One region of the Streptomyces sp. NPDC039430 genome, then DNA from elsewhere that is predicted to be linked to it. Evidence: riboswitches for the same ligand, from Rfam matches in the RefSeq annotation. Region 1 holds a riboswitch; the other holds the start of a gene.
The links. Region 1 has a riboswitch for cyclic di-AMP ahead of ACZ7LS_RS27930 (M23 family metallopeptidase). Riboswitches for the same ligand answer to the same signal wherever they lie in the genome.
Positions count from the first base shown of each region.

Region 1 (7,104 bases):
GGGCTCGACGAGCTTCCCGAGACGGTCTGAGCGTATTTCCACGACGGAGCCGGGGTCCACTGAATTCAGTGGACCCCGGCTCCGTTTTCCATGCGGGCAGCAAAAAGGACAGCCGGGCTATTTCTCTTCTTTGTATACGGCGTGATTGTTAATTGCGGACGCTCGCGATGTTTACGGCATGTTGCGAAACCCTCACCTTTTCCCGGCCGCGCTCCGGTCGCTTCAGCCGGTGCGCCGCCGCCGTACGCTCCGCGTGCAGCGCCGTCAGCGTCCGCGCCCGCTCCGCGTCGCCACGCGCCACGGCGTCCACGATCGCGCCGTGCTCCGCCCAGGACTCCAGGGGGCTGGCGGGCTGGTCGACCACGTACATCCAGGCGATCTTGTGCCGGAGCTGGGTGAGCGGGGCGGTGAGCGCCGGGCTTCCCGACGCCTGCGTGAGCGTCTCGTGGAACCAGGCGCCCAGTGAGCGCAGATCCTCGCCCTGGCCTCTGCGGGCCCGCTCCTGCCCCAGTCTGACCAGGCCGCGCAGGACCTTGAGATGGGCTTCCGTACGGCGCTGGGCGGCGCGCGCGGCGCCCAGCGGCTCCAGCAGCAGCCGCACGTCGAGCAGGTCGGCCGCCTCCTGCTCCGTGGGCTCGGCCACACAGGCGCCGACATGGCGGCGGGTGGTCACGAAGCCCTCCGACTCCAGCGTGCGCAGGGCTTCGCGCACCGGGACGCGGGAGACGCCGTAGCGCCGTGCCAGGTGCTCCTCCGTGAGCCGGCTGCCGCGTTCGAATACGCCGGAGATGATGTCGTCGCGAATAGCCGTGCATACCGAGTGCGCGGGAATGCGCATGTCCGAACCTCCGCCTTAATCCGCGCGAAACGCTGCCGATCGACGCCTGTTCCGTGACTCTATTGCAATCATCGCGAATTTCCGATGGGTGCCCGGAATCCATGGATATCTTTTGGCCAGCGGACCGCGGCGGGCGCGGACGCGACGCCGAAGGCCCCGGCGCTGCGCCGGGGCCTTCGGGGGGGCGGAGTGGTCAGACGTTCACGCCGTGCGCGCGCAGATACGCGACGGGGTCGATGTCCGAGCCGTAGTCGGGGCCCGTCCTGGCCTCGAAGTGGAGGTGCGGCCCGGTGACGTTGCCGGTCGCGCCCGAGACGCCGATCCGCTGCCCCGGGGTGACGCTCTGGCCGACGGCGACGCCGATCGAGGAGAGATGGCCGTACTGGGTGTACGTGCCGTCGCTCATCCGCAGCACGATGTTGTTGCCGTACGAGCCGCCCCAGCCCGCCTCGACCACGGTGCCCGCGCCCACGGCCACGACGGACGTGCCGGAGGCGGCGCGGAAGTCGACGCCCGAGTGGCTGCCGGAGGACCAGAGCGAGCCGCCCGCCCGGTAACCGGTGGTGACGTACGAGCCGGCGATGGGGAGCTGGAAGGCGTTGAGGCGTTCGCGCTCGGCGGCCCGCGCCGCGCGCTCCTTCTCCGCGCGGAGCTCCTGGGCGCGGGCCTCCGCCTTGCGCGCCGCCTCCGCCTTCGCCGCGGCCCTCGCCCTGACCTCGGCGGCGGCCCGGCGCTGCGCGTCGGCCTGGGCGTCGATGGTGCCGGCGAGGGAGTCGTTGATGACCAGGGCCTGGGCAAGACCGGTCGGCCGGGCGGCGGCCACGCCGGTGTCGGCGGCGAGCGCCGGGGAAGCGGCGAGGGTGCTGATGACGCCGGTGGCGGCGAGGGTCGCGGCACCCGCGACGCCCGCGCTCCTGCGGCTCATACGGCTGCGGGCACGATGCTTCCCGGTGGCACGGGTGAACGCCATGGGGTGGCTGGTCCTTTCCTTCCTTCTCGCCTACCGGGTTAGCTGACGGGTTCGGAGCAGGAAGGTCTCCTACGGGCGTGCCTGCCACTCACGGCGGCGACACCCGATTCACCCCAGGGACTTCGTGGGTCCCCGGCTCCCCAGGCTCGCGCCTGACGGGGACTCGGCGATGACTGTCCGGTGCCGCGGACGCGGCGCAACTGGCGGACAGCCGGACCGACGTTAAGCGGGTGGTCTTTCAATCACCAAACAGACAGGCCCCTTTGTAGCGCACACCACAGGGCAGACAACCACCCTCCCCCTCAAAGAGGGACATAAAGGGAAACCCCGGCGGCCGAAGCCACCGGGGTTCCACGAAGAGGCCGGATCAGCCCGTGACGACCGTCACTTCGCCGATCCCGAGAGCCGTGACCGGCTCCTTGATCTGCGCGGCGTCACCGACGAGCACGGTGACGAGCCGGTCCACCGGGAAGGCGTTGACGGCCGCGGCCGTCGCCTCGACGGTGCCGGTCTCGGCCAGCCGCGCGTACAGCTGCGCCTGGAAGTCGTCCGGCAGGTACTGCTCGACCTGGTCGGCCAGCGTGCTCGCGACGGAGGCCGCCGTCTCGTACTTCAGCGGGGCCACCCCCACCAGGTTCTGGACGGCCACATCGCGCTCGGCGTCGGTCAGCCCCTCGGCCGCGAGGGTGCGCAGCACCTTCCAGAGGTCGTCCAGCGCCGGGCCGGTGGACGCGGTGTCCACGGAGCCGCTGATGGCGAGCATCGCCGCGCCGGCCGCACCGCCCGGCGCGTCGGGCGCCGAGGAGCGCAGCACCTGGCCGAAGGCCCGTACGCCGTAGGTGTAGCCCTTCTCCTCGCGCAGCACCCGGTCGAGCCGGGAGGTGAGCGTGCCGCCCAGGCAGTACGTGCCGAGGACCTGGGCGGGCCAGACCCGGTCGTGCCGGTCGGCGCCGATGCGGCCGATCAGCAGCTGGGTCTGGACGGCGCCGGGGCGGTCCACGATCACCACACGGCCCGTGTCGTCGGCGGTCACGGGCGGCATGGGACGGGGGGCGACGGTGTCGCCGGTCCAGGTGCCGAGGGTGTCGGCGAGGATCTTGTCGAGATCGACGCCGGTGAGATCACCGACGATCACAGCGGTGGCCGTGGCGGGGCGCACATGCGCCTCGTAGAAGGCGCGCACGCCCGCGGCGTCGATGCGCTCCACCGTCTCCTCGGTGCCCTGGCGCGGCCGTGACATGCGCGAGGAGGCCGGGAACAGCTCCTTGGACAGCTGCTTGGCGGCGCGGCGGCCCGGGTTGGCGGTCTCGTGCGGGATCTCGTCGAGACGGTTGCGTACGAGCCGCTCGACCTCGCTGTCCGCGAAGGCGGGGGCCCGCAGCGCCTCGGCGAGCAGACCGAGCGCCTTGGGCAGCCTGGAGACGGGGACCTCCAGGGAGATCCGGACGCCCGGGTGGTCGGCGTGCGCGTCGAGCGTGGCGCCGCAGCGCTCCAGCTCGGCGGCGAACTCCTCGGCGCTGCGCTTGTCGGTGCCCTCGGAGAAGGCCCGCGCCATGATGGTGGCGATGCCGTCGAGCCCCTCGGGCTCGGCGTCCAGCGGGGCGTCGAGATTGATCTCGACCGCCACCACCTGCTGGCCGGGACGGTCGCAGCGCAGCACCGTCAGTCCGTTGTCGAGAGCGCCGCGCCCGGGGGCGGGGAAGGCCCAGGGCCTGGCCTCGCCGGCTGTCGGACGCGGGTGGAAGTCCATGGTCACGGCAGCGTCGGTCACTGGTCCGCCCCCTCGTGCTCGTCGGTCTCGTCTTCATCGGCGGAGGCGTCGTCGCCGTCGGCGGTGACCGGTTCGTAGACCAGCACCGCGCGGTTGTCGGGGCGCAGCCGCGCCGCGGCGACGGCCCGTACCTCTTCCGCGGTGACGTCCAGGACGCGGGTCACGGCGGTCAGCGCCAGCTGCGGGTCGCCGAAGAGCACGGCGTACCTGCACAGTTCGTCGGCGCGGCCGGCGACCGTACCGAGCCGGTCCAGCCACTCGCGCTCCAGCTGGGCCTGGGCCCGCTCCATCTCCTCGGCGGTCGGGCCCTCCGCGGCGAAGCGTGCCAGCTCGTCGTCGACCGCTGTCTCGATCTCCGGGACCTCGACCCCGCCGGACGTCTTCACGTCCAGCCAGCCGAGGGAGGGCGCGCCCGCCAGGCGCAGCAGTCCGAAGCCCGCGGCGACCGCGGTCTGGTCGCGGCGCACCAGCCGGTTATGGAGCCGGGAGGACTCGCCGCCGCCGAGGACGGTCAGCGCCAGGTCCGCGGCGTCGCACTCGCGGGTGCCGTCGTGCGGCAGCCGGTACGCGGCCATCAGGGCGCGGGCCGGGACCTCCTCGTGGATCTCCTCGCGCAACTGCTCACCGATGGTGTCGGGGAGCGAACCGTCGCGCGGCGGCTGCTTGCCGTCGTGGGAGGGGATCGAGCCGAAGTACTTCTCGATCCAGCCGAGCGTCTGCTCGGGGTCGATGTCGCCGACGACCGAGAGCACCGCGTTGTTCGGCGCGTAGTTCGTACGGAAGAACGCGCGGGCGTCCTCCAGGGTCGCCGCGTCCAGGTCGGCCATCGAGCCGATCGGGGTGTGGTGGTACGGATGGCCCTCGGGGTACGCGAGCGCGGTCAGCCGCTCGAAGGCCGTACCGTAGGGCACGTTGTCGTACCGCTGGCGGCGCTCGTTCTTGACGACGTCCCGCTGGTTCTCCATGGACTCGTCGTCGAGCGCGGCGAGCAGCGAGCCCATCCGGTCGGCTTCCAGCCAGAGCGCCAGCTCCAGCTGGTGGGTGGGCATCGTCTCGAAATAGTTGGTGCGCTCGAAGCTGGTGGTGCCGTTCAGGGAGCCGCCGGCCCCCTGCACCAGCTCGAAGTGGCCGTTCCCCTTCACCTGCGCCGAGCCCTGGAACATCAGGTGCTCGAAGAGGTGGGCGAGTCCCGTACGGCCCTTGACCTCGTGCCGTGAGCCGACGTCGTACCAGAGGCACACCGCGGCGACCGGGGTCAGGTGGTCCTCGGAGAGCACCACGCGCAGGCCGTTGGCCAGGCGGTGCTCGGTCGCTGTCAGGCCGCCGGAACCGGCCTGCGCTGTGGCCGTGTGACCCATGGGCATGTACGTCCCTTCGATCGCGATATGGAGAAGTCCTGCCACTGTATGCAAGCGTGCTCGCACCTGGCGAAGTTCCCGGTGCCGCACACCCCCGGCGCGTGCTCAACGACGGGTCGAGGTCGGGGTTGTCAGTGGCGCGGTCCACAATGGTCCGCGTCAGTCAGAGAAGTTGCCGTTCAGAACCTGTGAAGGAGCCGCAGCAGCGATGGCCCGCCGCAGCACGAAGACCCCGCCGCCGGAGGACTTCGAGGAGAAGATCCTCGACATCGACGTGGTCGATGAAATGCAGGGCTCCTTCCTCGAGTACGCCTACTCGGTGATCTACTCCCGGGCCCTGCCGGACGCCCGCGACGGTATGAAGCCGGTGCACCGCCGCATCGTGTACCAGATGAACGAGATGGGCCTGCGCCCCGACCGCGGCTATGTGAAGTGCGCGCGTGTCGTCGGTGAGGTGATGGGCAAGCTCCACCCACACGGAGACGCGTCGATCTACGACGCCATGGTCCGCATGGCGCAGCCGTTCTCGATGCGGCTGCCGCTGGTGGACGGCCATGGCAACTTCGGTTCGCTCGGCAACGACGACCCGCCGGCCGCCATGCGTTACACCGAGTGCCGGATGGCCGACGCCACGTCACTGATGACGGAGTCGATCGACGAGGACACCGTCGATTTCGAGTCAAATTACGACGGCCAGGAGCGGGAACCGGTCACGCTTCCGGCCGCGTATCCGAACCTGCTGGTCAATGGCGCCTCCGGGATCGCGGTCGGGATGGCGACGAACATGCCGCCGCACAATCTCGGGGAGGTCGTGGCGGCGGCGCGCCATCTGATCAAGCACCCCGGCGCCGACCTGGACACGCTGATGCGTTTCGTGCCGGGTCCCGATCTGCCCACCGGTGGCCGGATCGTCGGGCTGACCGGCATCAAGGACGCCTACGAGAAGGGCCGGGGGACGTTCAAGATCCGGTCCACCGCGACGGTGGAGGACGTCTCCGCGCGCCGCAAGGGCCTGGTCATCACGGAACTGCCGTTCACGGTCGGTCCGGAGAAGGTGATCGCGAAGATCAAGGATCTGGTCTCCGCCAAGAAGCTCCAGGGCATCGCGGACGTCAAGGACCTCACGGACCGCGCGCACGGACTGCGGCTGGTCATCGAGATCAAGAACGGCTTCGTGCCCGAGGCGGTGCTCGAACAGCTCTACAAGCTGACGCCGATGGAGGAGACCTTCGGGATCAACAATGTGGCGCTGGTCGACGGCCAGCCGCTGACGCTGGGTCTGAAGGAACTGCTGGAGGTCTACCTCGACCACCGCTTCACGGTGGTGCGGCGGCGCAGCGAGTTCCGGCGGACGAAGCGGCGTGACCGGCTTCACCTGGTCGAGGGACTGCTCGTCGCGCTCATCGACATCGATGAGGTCATCCGGCTCATCCGGTCGAGCGACAACTCCGCGCAGGCCAAGGAGCGGCTGATCGAGCGCTTCTCGCTCAGCGACATCCAGACGCAGTACATCCTGGACACGCCGCTGCGCCGGCTCACCCGGTTCGACCGGATCGAGCTGGAGAGCGAGCGCGACCGGCTCAACGGCGAGATCGACGAGCTGACCGGCATCCTGGAGTCGGACACCGAGCTGCGCAAGCTGGTCTCGTCCGAACTGGCCGCGGTGTCCAAGAAGTTCGGGACCCCGCGGCGCACGGTGCTGCTGGAGTCGGCGAGTTCGTCCGTCGCGTCGGTGCCGCTGGAGGTCGCGGACGACCCGTGCCGGGTGCTGCTCTCGTCCACCGGTCTGCTGGCCCGTACGGCCAACGGCGAGCCGCTGGAGGGCGGCGACGGCAAGCGCGTCAAGCACGATGTGATCGTCTCGGCCGTGCCGGCGACGGCGCGCGGTGACGTCGGCGCGGTGACCTCCGCCGGCCGGCTGCTGCGGATCGCGGTGATCGACCTGCCCCAGCTGCCGGACACGGCCTCGGCGCCGAATCTGTCGGGCGGGGCGCCGGTCTCGGAGTTCCTCGCGCTGGAGGGTGACGAGAAGCTGGTCTGTCTGACCACGCTGGACGAGTCGTCCCCGGGGCTCGCGCTGGGCACGCTCCAGGGCGTCGTCAAGCGGGTGGTGCCCGACTATCCGTCCAACAAGGACGAGCTGGAGGTCATCAGCCTCAGGGAGGGC
Region 1 covers NZ_JBVKAK010000013.1:61,750-68,853, forward strand. The annotation lists gene ACZ7LS_RS27920 (HPr family phosphocarrier protein) at 1-30, shown strand, start outside; gene ACZ7LS_RS27925 (GntR family transcriptional regulator) at 149-838, opposite strand; gene ACZ7LS_RS27930 (M23 family metallopeptidase) at 1,032-1,808, opposite strand; cyclic di-AMP (ydaO/yuaA leader) riboswitch at 1,822-1,987, opposite strand; gene ACZ7LS_RS27935 (M16 family metallopeptidase) at 2,176-3,558, opposite strand; gene ACZ7LS_RS27940 (M16 family metallopeptidase) at 3,576-4,943, opposite strand; gene ACZ7LS_RS27945 (DNA gyrase/topoisomerase IV subunit A) at 5,146-7,104, shown strand, end outside.

Region 2 (7,104 bases), on a different contig from region 1:
GACGCTCGGCGACCGCGAGCTGACGGTCACGCTGCGCCGCGTCACCGGTGTCCCCGGACCGCTCCATGTGGATGTGCTCACCCACACGGGCACGCCCGCAGGACGGCTCCGGCTCGCGGCCGCCCCGACAGGCGTCTCCACGAACGCCTCGGCGGCGGCCACCTCCGGCACCGCCACCAGCACGGCCTCCGTCACCCTGGGCGCCACCCCGGGCTCGTACTCCGCCGTTCTGCGTGTCGACGGAGCCGGGCCGTGGGAGCTGTCGGTCGACGACGGCCGGCGTACGGCGAGGATCCCCTTCGTCGTCCCCGCGCAGACCGCCTCCCCGCCCGAACTCACCGTGTACGCGGGCTTCGTCACGGCGGGGGTCCTCATCCTGATCACGCTCGTCGTCGCGGTCCGTGCCCGCCGGGGCTGGTGGGTGACGGTGCCCGCGGGCGGGGCGGTCGCCGCGCTCGCCACGGCGGTCACCGGAGCGCTGCTCTCCGCCTCCCTGCCCCTGCCGCCCGAGCAGGGGCAGCAGGTGGATCCCACCATCGACGGCGTCGCCCGCCCCTACTCCGTCGTCAGACCGCTGACGGGCGACTACTCACGTCCACCGGCCTCCTTCGTCCTGCGGCCCGTGACCGCCGGCGCCGGGGACGCCGCGGACCTGCGCTTCTCCCTGTACGACGGCTCCACCGGCCTGCCCGCGGACGATCTCGTCGTCCACGACGGGGCGCTGGTGCATCTGCTGGTGATCGGGCCGTCCGGTGAGCTCCGGCATCTGCACCCCATCAGGACGGGACCCGGTGCCTTCGAGGTACGGCTGCGGCTGCCCATGGCAGGTCACTACGCGGTGTCCGCCGAGTTCGCCCGGCGGGGAGGGGGCGTACAGCAGATTCGCTCCGCCACCGGGTTCGAGGCGGAGAAGCCCCCGGGCCCCGCGCCGGGCGGCGCCGTACGGGCCACCTCCCCCGGCGCCACACCCGCCCCGGAGCCGCCGTCGGGTCCCGGCACCACGCGGACCGTCGGGGGCGTACCGGTACGGCTCACCGCGCCGTCACTGACCGCGGGCAGGCCCAGTGTGCTGACCGCCCGCTTCGGGGACACGGCGACCTTGCAGCCCTGGCTCGGCATGGTCGGGCACATGATCGTCGTCGGACCGCTGTCCCGGGCGGACGCGACCCGCACCACCGGACTGGGAGAAGCGGCCCACGGCGCCGAGGTCTGGGCCCATGCCCACTCCATGGGCGGCATGTCTCCTGAATCGGAGCATTCCGAACATGCGGCACACTCCGGGCATGACATGGCGGGCATGAGCGGCACGCGCCCGGACCGGACGCCGGGAGGTTCCTCGGATACGCGATCGATGAGCGGCCTCATGCCTCTCAACGGCGACAGCCCGGCCGACGAGACCGTCGCCGCCTACGGCCCGGACGCCACGTTCGTCCACACCTTCCCGGCCCCCGGCCACTACCGCGTCTGGATCCAGGCGGAGCGGGACAACACCATCCTGACCGTCCCCTATCTGCTCCAGGTCGCCTCACCCTCAGGGGGCACGCCATGACCGGACCTCTCGCGCCGCCGGTCCGCCGGGGGCTGCTCGGCGCGGCCGCCCTGGCCGCCGTCGTGGCGTCCGTACTGGCGATCGGGTCGATCCTGCCGGGCCGCGCCACCGATACGACCCTGACCGGCGGCACCGCCCGGGAGGTGGTGACCCTCACCGTCTCCCCTCCCCGTACCGGTACAGCCACCGTCGACGTCCGCCTGACGCCTCGTCGGAACACCGCGGCCACCGGCCCGGCGACGGTCGTCACGGCGCAGGCCGTCCTGCCCACCGCGGGACACGCGACCCCCGCGGCCACCGCGACCCCGGACGGGAGAGGCGGCTACCGCGTCTCCGGCGTCCATCTGATGATGCCCGGCCGCTGGGAACTCCTGATCGGCATCGAAGGCGACGGACGCCGGGAGCGCCTGGTCTTCCCCCTCACCGTCACCGGCTGAGCGGCCCCGTTACCCCCGTACGCGACCGACGACCCACCCCCCCCACCGGAAAGAAGCCGCGATGAACCCCCTCTCCGCAACCGTTCCCCACGACCTGGCCCGGCCACGCCGCGCGGGCCTCGTCCGGACGTACGGGCAGCCGGGCGTCCTCGGCGCCTACCTCGTACTGGCCGGCACGCTGGTGTCACTGATCGGCATCAGCTGGGACGTCCAATGGCACGTCGACATCGGCCCGGACACCTTCTTCACCCTCTCCCATCTCCTGCTGTACTCCGGCAGCGCTGTCGCCGGTCTCACCAGCCTGGTCATGGTGGTGCGGGCCACCGCCGCGCAGCGCGCGGGACGGCCGGCCGAGCGAGCCGTCGGCGGCAGCCCCGTCCGGGTGTTCGGCGGGACCTTCACGGCGCCCCTGGGCTATCTGGTCGCCGGGACGGGCGGTGCGCTCTTCCTGCTCTACGGGCTGCTGGATCTGTGGTGGCACTCGCTGTACGGATTCGACGCCGTACTCGACTCACCACCGCACGTCGGGCTGTTCATCTCGGTCTCGCTCACGATGGTCGGCAGCGTCATCGTCTTCGCCGCGGCCCGCGCGGAACGCTGGGGCCGGGTCGGACTGATCGTCAGCATCCCTGTCCTGATGACGTTCAGCCCCATCACCACCAACGCCTTCGCCGCCCTGCCCCTGCCCTTCGAACCGGTCGTCGCGGGCACCGTCTTCTTCGCCGTCCTCCTGGTCATCATGGGAGGGCTCACCCTCGGCAGGGGAGCCGTCCTCGCCATCAGCGGCACCCTCGCCGCCATCCAGGGCTTCCTGTGGTGGTTCTCCCCGTGGGCCTCCCACGTCTACGCCGCCTCGCAGGGCCTGCCGCTGCGCGACAACCTCGGCGACAAGGCCCCGGAACTGCCCGCGAGCATCCCCATGTTCATGCTCCTGGCGGCGGCGGTCATCGAAACACTGCTGTGGCTGGGCTCGACGCGTGGCTGGTCGAATCGGTGGCTGCCCCAGCTCCTGGGCGCGTCCGGCGGACTGGTGATCAGCGTCTCGGTGCTCCTCCAGAAGTCCCTGCTCGGTGATTCCGGCACTCCCGACGCCGCCGGTCTGCTGACCGCCGCCGTCGTGGGCCTGGCCTTCGGCGCCCTCGCCGGCTTCCTCGGCGCGCGCTTCGCCGTCATCCTGCGCGCCAATACCCCGACCTCCAGCCCGGAAGGCAACTGATCCGTGCACAGCCCTCTCACCGGCCCCGCCCCGGCGCCGTCCTCACGCACCACCGCTCGCCGGCCCCCGGCCCGCCGCGTACGCTCCCTGGTCCTCGCGCTGTCCGCGGTGGCGGCCCTGCTCTTCGCGTCGGCCGCGCCTGCCGCCGCCTACGAGCCGGTCGGGATCGTGCACACGGAACGCGTACAGGCGGGCCCGTACAGCCTGACCGTCGGGTTCTCCACCTGGCCGCTGCGTGCCATGCAGTCGCTGGACTTCACCTTCGCCCCCGAAGGGGGGATAGCGGGCAAATCCGGCACGCTCACCCGTGACGCCACCGGCCTCGACTCCGATGACCGCGTCACGCCGCTGGCACGCCACCCCCGCAAACTCGATGTCTGGGGTCTGGACATCAAGTCCTTCCCCGACCCGGGCGACGTGGCGCTCACCTTCGCCATCGACGGCCCCGAGGGTCATGGCACGGGGACCCTCAAGCACCTGACCGTCCTCGACCAGCCGGGCCCGCCCCTGTCGCTGAGCTGGAGCGTCTGCGCCCTGCCCGTCCTCGGGCTGATCGCCTTCCTGGTCATCGCCTGGCGGCGCAACGAACCGGCGCGCCGGCTCGCCGAGTTGGGCATATAGCGCCGGACGCGCGCGCGGTGCGCGCAGGCGGCCGAAGGGGGAGCGTGGGACCGGCCACGCTCCCCCTTCGGCCGCGAACTGCCTTTTGCTGAAGGGTGGTCGCCGATTTCGATCCACTCTTCGGTGAAAGGCTGCCACGGAACTGACGCGTGGCACGACCGTGTTCGGAAACGACAGAAGGTCAGAAACGCGCACGGCTCCGCCAATTCAATGGCGTTGAGCGGTGCAATTGCCGTGAGAAGCGGCTCGCCCGGGATCCGCCGGGGTCCGCCGGGGTCCGCGAGGGGCCGTCCCCGGCGGCTTCCGAATTACGTGATCAAGCGCGATTCGGCGCCCGGTGGGACGCCCGAATTTCCAGTCATGGGTGGGACTGTCGAGGCCGGACCGACCAGGCCGGATCGCTCCTTTATGGGCGATTTATCTCCGTTCTCCCCGAAGTCCATTTATGTAGCGTTCATGTGACTTTCCACTCCCTTGGAACCCCCGTGAGCTGGACATTTCCGTCATGGGCGTGATGTGTGTCACGTAAGTGCCGGGTTGCGAGCGCCGCCTCCTCGTTCATTTCGTCCACGGAGAAGGCGAGTTGAGAGCCCCGGTATCGGGTGGGTAACGAGATCTTTCCGGGTTGGAATCGTGAATTGGATTCCGTTGTGAATTCAGGGCTTGTTTCGTCCGGGCGTCCTCGCTTACGTTCTCGTCACTCCGGATGGAACGCCGAATCCTGCCGCCGTCCGGAAACCCACACCCACCCACGTACGGCAGGAGCGGGGGACCCAGGTAAGTCGCCGATCCGTACTACGGGCCGGCTTGGGGTGAAGCCGCATTCACAGTGCGGCCGGGCATCTCCAGCTCGAACCCGACAGCTCACCTCGCAGGCGGAGGAGAGGAATTCGTCATGGCCTCAAAGGCTAAGCACCGTCGTCCCAAGAACAACCCCGTCGCCAGAGGCCTCGTCACCGCGGGCACGGGCGGTGCCGTACTCGCCTTCCCCCTGCTGGCCGCGACCACCGCGGAAGCGGCCCCGGCGCACACCGCCGCCACCGCCGACGCCAAGGTGTCCATGGCTCCGGCCGCCGCCGTTCAGACGGACGTCCCGGCGACCTACTCCGTGGTCTGGGGGGACTCGCTGTCCAGGATCGCGGACACGTACTCGATCAGCGGCGGCTGGCAGAAGCTCTATGAGGACAACCGTGACGTCATCGGCGGCAACCCGTCGCTGATCCACCCCGGTCTCACGCTGACGCTCGCGGCGGACTCCGCGTCGGAGGCCCCTGCCGACTCCACCGCCGACTCAACGGCCGACGAGAGCGCCACCACCGACGCGAGCGCCGCAGCCGATACGGGCGCCGCCACCCAGACGGCCGCGACGACGTACACCGACGACCTGGACGGCTGGATCCGGGAGTCGCTGGACGTCATGGCGCAGCACGGCATCCCCGGCTCCTACGACGGCATCTACCGCAACATCATGCGCGAGTCCTCGGGCAACCCGTCCGCCATCAACAACTGGGACTCGAACGCCGCCGCCGGCACCCCGTCCAAGGGCCTCCTGCAGGTCATCGACCCGACGTTCCAGGCCTACCACGTGCCCGGTACGTCGACGGACAGCTACGACCCGGTCGCCAACATCACCGCCGCGAGCAACTACGCGGCCGACCGCTACGGCTCGATCGACAACGTGAACGGCCCCTACTGACAGGCCCTCACGCCCGTCGCGGCAGGCCGGACAGCCCTCAGGGCCTGTCCGGCCTGCCGGCGTTCGCGCGTGTCCCCGTCCCGTGTCCCGTGTCCCCGCCGCTCCCCGGCCAGGCGCGCCGCGCGCGCAGCTCCCGTACCCCAGCCGCCGCCAGCACCAGCGCCGCCGCGCCCAGGGACCACAGCAGCTGCGGGCGCGCCGCGTCATTCGTCAGCATCAGACCGAAGACGACCGCCATCGCGGCGAGCGTGGCCCATGTCAGCCCCGGGAAGAGCCACATCCTCAGCACCAGCCGCTCCGGTGCCTCCCGCTCGATACGGCGCCGCAGCCGCAGCTGCGACACGGCGATCAAGGCCCAGACGAAGAGGAGCACCGCGCCGACCGCGTTGAGCATGTACAGGAAGACCGAGTCGGGCCAGCGGAGATTGAGCAGCACCGACACGAAGCCGAACGCCACGGACGCGAGGACCGCCCGCCGGGGCACACCGCCGCCGCTCACCGTCAGCAGGGACCGCGGCGCCTCGCCCCGTTCGGCCAGCGAGAAGACCATCCGGGACGATCCGTAGAGGTTGGCGTTGAGCGCCGACAGCAGGGCCACGAACACCACGATGTTCATGATCTGCGCGGCGGACGGGATGCCGATGGCGTCGAGGACGGTGACATACGGACTCAGCCCGGCCCGCTGCGCCGTCCAGGGCAGCACCGTCACGATGACCAGCATCGAACCGACGTAGAAGAACAGGATCCGGAACACCGCGCTGCGCACCGCCCGGGACACCGAGCGCACCGGGTCGTCGGACTCCGCCGCCGCGATCGTGACCACCTCCAGGCCGCCGAAGGCGAAGACGACGGCGAGCACACCGGAGATGACGCCCTGCCAGCCGCCGGGCAGGAAGCCGTCCTGTCCCGCGAGGTGGGTGAAGCCGACGGGGTCGGTGTCGGGCAGCAGGCCGAAGACCGCCAGCAGTCCGAGCACCAGGAACGCGACGATCGCGAACACCTTCAGGGCGGCGAACCAGAACTCGAACTCGCCGAAGTTCTTCACGGCGGCGAGGTTCGTGCCGGTGAAGAACACCATGAAGACCAGCACCCACGCCCACTGCGGCACCGAGGGCAGCCAGCCGTTCGCGATCCGCGCCGCGCCCGTCGCCTCCACCGCGAGGACGACGACCAGCAGGAACCAGTACAGCCAGCCCGCGCTGAACCCCGCCCACCGGCCGAGCGCCCGCTCGGCGTACACGGAGAACGAGCCCGACGACGGCATCGCGGCCGACATCTCGCCCAGCATCCGCATCACACACATCGCGAGCGCGCCCGCGATCAGATACGAGACGACGATCCCGGGCCCGGCCATCGCGATCCCGGCCCCCGAGCCGACGAAGAGCCCGGCGCCGATGACCCCGCCGAGGCCGAGCATGGTCAGATGGCGCTGCTTGAGCCCGCCGGCGAGCGGTGTCCGAGCGGCCGCCGCGGCCGTGGCCGTGGCTGTGCCCGTATCCGAATCCGTAGCCGTCCGGTCCGGGTCGGTACGGGCCGAGGTGTCGGGCGGGGTCTGGTCGTGCATGAGCGGTCAGGCTGCCTTCGG
Region 2 covers NZ_JBVKAK010000003.1:55,722-62,825, forward strand. The annotation lists gene ACZ7LS_RS09485 (hypothetical protein) at 1-1,549, shown strand, start outside; gene ACZ7LS_RS09490 (hypothetical protein) at 1,546-1,986, shown strand; gene ACZ7LS_RS09495 (hypothetical protein) at 2,048-3,202, shown strand; gene ACZ7LS_RS09500 (hypothetical protein) at 3,206-3,823, shown strand; cyclic di-AMP (ydaO/yuaA leader) riboswitch at 4,560-4,714, shown strand; gene ACZ7LS_RS09505 (transglycosylase SLT domain-containing protein) at 4,719-5,519, shown strand; gene ACZ7LS_RS09510 (amino acid permease) at 5,557-6,936, opposite strand.
Region 2: linked by a shared signal. The riboswitch ahead of ACZ7LS_RS09505 (transglycosylase SLT domain-containing protein) and the one ahead of ACZ7LS_RS27930 (M23 family metallopeptidase) in region 1 are both predicted to bind cyclic di-AMP.